DNA from 2 places in the Pseudoalteromonas sp. NZS100 genome. Region 1 is predicted to be linked to the other one. Evidence: predicted binding sites of a transcription regulator. Region 1 holds the regulator's gene; the other holds the start of a gene.
The links. Region 1 encodes LexA, which represses DNA repair genes until DNA is damaged. Its sites were predicted from a motif close to TACTGTATNNNNATACAGTA; they were not measured.
Positions count from the first base shown of each region.

Region 1 (2,408 bases):
CGAACCCGTAATTTTAATAGTGAGATCAGCTTTGCTGGCATCTTCCATTGCAATAAGGGTTTTAGTGGCTGGTACTGCCATAGCAATTAAAATAACAAACGGAATTGCAGTCCAAAGTATTTCTACTTTAGTGCTTTCGTGAAATTGGGCAGGTACAGCCCCTTTAGATTTACGGTGATGAATAAGTGCCCAAAACATAATTGCGAACACTATCACCCCAATCACACAACATATTATAAATATGGTCATGTGCAGCTGATATACATTATTGCTTATATCGGTTACGCCTTTGCGCATATTGTATTGGCTGTTAGCCAAAACTGGGTGCGAAAAAACACATAATATAAGCCACAAGGTAGAGGTCAGTTTACCCATGTGACGGCTCCTTTGATGCTATTGCGAATGCAAAGCGAAGAGGCATACGGCTTAAACGCCAATTCGTTATTTTTATTTTTTTAGCCAATCTCATTTAATATTGATTGGTTTTGCTGCGCCAACAACGGGTTTGTGTATATTGTGTGTTCTCAAAACTAAAAAGCTGTGAGTTATTATTAGCTCAGCACATTAACAATTAGCTAAAAAACGAACAACAAGCAAGTTTTAGTATAAAAAACAATCAGGTGATATTGAATAATTAATAAAAAATCGGTAATCAACTGGGCGACAGGAAGTTCAAAATATGAGCAAAACAAAGGGGTTTAACGCATTCAGAGGGGGAAAATATAAGTGCAAAAAAGTTTACAGCTTAAATAGTCAGTGGGCTGTTTACGCCCTATTTTTAGTACAAATTTTAAAACAAAAATGCGTACTAATTAGTACGCATTTATAAAACTGCTTGTTTAAAAGCTATTTTTAAAGTCACATCCAATCAGCGTTTCTTATAACGCCAACGGCTAAGCCTTCAATATTAAAAGACTCATTCTCAAGATCTACTTCAATAGAGTCAAAATCGTCGTTTTCAGCATGAAGTAATACTTTACGACCCGCTTTCTCAAGACGTTTTACAGTTACGTCTTCGTCTAGGCGGGCAACAACAACTTGTCCGTTTTCAGCGGTTTGAGTACGATGTACAGCAAGTAAATCACCATCCATAATACCAATATCTTTCATGCTCATACCGTTAACGCGTAGTAAAAAATCTGCAGCCGGTTTAAACATTAATGGATCGATTTTGCAGTGACTTTCAACGTGCTCTTGCGCCAAAATAGGTGAACCAGCAGCAACACGCCCTATAAGCGGTAAACCTAATTGTTCTGGCTCATCTTCTTCAATTAATTGAATACCACGGCTTGCACCTGGTTTCATTTTAATTGCGCCTTTTTTAGCAAGTGCTTTTAAATGTTCTTCAGCAGCATTGGCACTTTTAAAACCTAATGTTTGCGCTATTTCAGCACGTGTAGGAGGCATACCAGTGTCTTTAATAAAAACTTTAATTAGTTCGAGTATTTGAGCTTGGCGGTTCGTTAATGGTCGCATACAACTGGTTTTCCATACAGTACATTTAACTGTGAGTATATACAGTTAAATAAAAATCGCAAATTTAAATTAAGCCTTAAAATAGCTAAAGTAATTTCACTTGTGTACATTTCAAGGATATAACTAAAGCTAAGTTTATAAATGATTAAAAATGCAAAGGAGACATTATGAGTATTTGGTACCAGCCCATCACCTTAGAGCTGTGCAAGCAGTTAGAGCAAGGCGTTAATGGCCAAGGAACATTAATGAAAACTATGGGGATAGAAGTCACAGAAATTGGCGATGATTATTTGGTTGCCACAATGCCGGCAATTCCTGAGCATCATAACCCAATGGGCATGGTTCACGGCGGTGCTAACGTTGTACTTGCCGAAACAGTTGCCAGCTATGCCGCTAACTTTGTTGTCGATTTTACTAAATTTTACTGTGTAGGGCAGGAAATTAGCGCAAGTCATTTAAAAGCATCTCGCAACGGCACTTTAACAGCAACGGCAAGAGCGTTTCATATTGGCAAACGTAGTTCAGTATGGGAAATAAAAATTACAAATAGCCGCAATGAGCTGTGCTGCGTATCAAAAATGACCGCAGCAGTCGTAGAGCGAAGATAGTTACTTTTCGATTGGGTAAATGGTAATTTCCATACCCGCACCAATCGCAGATATACGCAATAATGTATCTGCATCTAAGGCTTGATTAAAGCACTTAGGAGAAGTTCCTGATTCAAAACCAATATCAAACGTTCTACGTGAACAGCTTAACCATTGCTTTAGTGCGTTACGCGAACACGATTCAATAAGCTCACATATATGGTTTATGGCTTTATCAGGTGTGCTCACCTCACCTGTAGCTTCAATACGCGCTAGTTGACGGTATTCGTCTTTGTCATAATGTAAAATCGTCGCGACTTTTTTCAAGTCCGCCACTAGCAAACT
Region 1 covers NZ_JADYWM010000016.1:82,812-85,219, forward strand. Annotated here, with positions in the region: gene coxB (cytochrome c oxidase subunit II) at 1-375, opposite strand, end outside; gene lexA (transcriptional repressor LexA) at 859-1,476, opposite strand; gene I6E69_RS15565 (PaaI family thioesterase) at 1,644-2,084, shown strand; gene I6E69_RS15570 (hypothetical protein) at 2,085-2,408, opposite strand, start outside.

Region 2 (2,408 bases), on a different contig from region 1:
TGGTACTGGTATATTTGGTGCAGCTTATACTTATGAGAACAACATTGTAGTTGAAGACCCTGAAACAATTTTCTTAATTCTTTCTGAATTGCTGTTCCACCCACTTATTGCTGGCTTTTTACTTGCTGCAATTTTGGCTGCGATTATGAGTACTATCTCATCTCAATTATTGGTTAGTTCAAGTTCATTAACAGAAGATTTCTATAAAACATTCTTACGTAAAGATGCCAGTGATAAAGAGCTAGTTGCTGTTGGCCGTATAAGTGTTGCCGTAGTTGCTATGTTCGCTATTTATTTAGCTTACGACAGAGATAGCTCTATTTTAGACCTAGTAAGTAATGCGTGGGCTGGCTTTGGTGCTGCGTTTGGACCACTTGTATTGTTTAGCCTTTATTGGAAACGCATGAACTTTGCTGGTGCGTTAGCTGGTATGTTAGTAGGCGCATTTACTGTGCTAATTTGGATATATGGACCATTTACTATCAATGGTGAAAGCTTAAGTAGCTTTATGTACGAAATAGTACCTGGCTTTATTTTAGCAAGTATTGCAATTGTTGTTGTTAGCTTAGTAACAAAAGAGCCTGAGCAAAACATCACTGCTTTATTTGATGAAGTAGAAAAAGAGCTTTAATTAGCAATTACTATTTATTTTAAAATGAGTAGTAATTAATACCAATCCGCAATAATACTTAATCATTTTGCGGGGCTAAACGTGTTGCTATCGGTGTTAAAAAATTCTCATTTAGAATAACTAAATATCGAATTTTTGCCTAGCTACCAACACGTTTTTCCACCCTCAAAGAGATCACTTAATTAAGCGAATTGGTATAATAAAAAAAGGGAGCAACTTAGTTGCTCCCTTTTTTATTTAGTTTGTCCCGTCCGAGGAGGGAACATTCTATGAATTAACTTACTTTTTTATCGTTGTTATCTTCAATTGATGCAACGTTATCTGACTTTTTACTTTTTGCTGGCGCTTTGGTAACAGCTGGATCTTTGCCACCTTTTAATATGGTCATAAAATCATCTTTGCTTTTCGCTATTTCTAAAGCAAGTGATTCAATTTGTTGCTCACTAAGCGGTACGTCTACCTTTTCTAGCATCAGCTCAAGTGATTCTGCTATATCGAGCATCTTGTCATAAGCATCCGCTTCTTTTTTGGTAGTAAACGTCATACGCTCGACTCCGTTTCGTTCTACAACATATTTAACAACAACAGCCATGATTTCTCCTGCAAAATTGCTTGGCACCGTGGTTTTTAAAAAACCATTAGATTACTGTTTTTATGTACAGTAATGGTTTGTAAGTAAATTTGCAAGCGCGAAGTATTAATTTTTAGGTGTCTTAAATTTGACAAAAAACGGTAACTTTACTTTAGTTAAGCAATCACTTTGTTGTACCAGCTGCATTTTCAGGATTTCGGATTATAGTGATAATGCGTTTAGGTACACTTTAAGTGATTAACTTTACAGTTCCTTATTTATTGATTTCCTGAGCAATAACCAAAATTAAGAAAAGAAGAATAAGGGCAAGTTTAATGAAAACGTTAAAAAATTTACTCATCATAAGTTTATTATGTTTACTACCCGCGACTACCGCGTACGCACAATTATCAGAAGTAACTAAGCAAATGCCTCAAGCTGAGGCAATTAGTATAAATAATGCTGATACAGAGATGCTTGCTAAGTTACCAGGTATAGGTAAGAAAAAAGCGCAGGCAATTGTGGATTATCGTGAAGAAAATGGCGAATTTAAAAGCGTTAGTGATTTATCGCAAGTTAAAGGGATTGGCAAAAAACTTTTAGCTAAATTAGAGGGGAAACTTTCACTTTAATATTTCTAAATAGTAATCAGGGTGCTAGGCGCCCTGATTAAATTGTTTTAGTGCATCGCTTAAGTGCTTTTTAGCAAAGTTAATTTCAATAGGTGTAGTTAATAGTGGATAGCACAATCCGCCAAGTATCAAAAATGGTATTAATATCCAACCTTTAAATACAGTGAATATTAAAAATAGTGGGCTAAGTAATAGCAACTTTATAATACGCAATAGAACTTTATCAGTTGGCGATAGCTTACTTAATGCAAGCGCAATTACGTCTTGACGCTGGCGTACTTTTAAATGCTTAAGCTGGGCTAATTGGCTTGAAAAAAATGTAAACATATCAAATCGACTTTTTAATTAATAAACGGGCAATAATTATAATAAATAGCGTTAGTGAGAAAATCCCAAATATCACTTCCATCCAAGCAGGCATGCTCATGCCAACAAACTGCCAATCTATATTTCCACAATCCCCGGTAGCTTGAAAAAAGCTAGGTATCCATTCATGTAGTGGCATAAATGATGGGAAATTTGGTTCAAACTCGCAGCTAAATGCAAAAGGGTCTGTGGTGGTTTGCATCTCAAT
Region 2 covers NZ_JADYWM010000003.1:254,608-257,015, reverse strand. Annotated here, with positions in the region: gene putP (sodium/proline symporter PutP) at 1-631, shown strand, start outside; gene I6E69_RS04575 (YebG family protein) at 906-1,223, opposite strand; gene I6E69_RS04570 (helix-hairpin-helix domain-containing protein) at 1,538-1,834, shown strand; gene I6E69_RS04565 (DUF6170 family protein) at 1,859-2,161, opposite strand; gene dsbB (disulfide bond formation protein DsbB) at 2,163-2,408, opposite strand, start outside.
Region 2: a site for LexA is predicted at 1,276-1,295, ahead of I6E69_RS04575 (YebG family protein). Genes of this name have one in related genera too.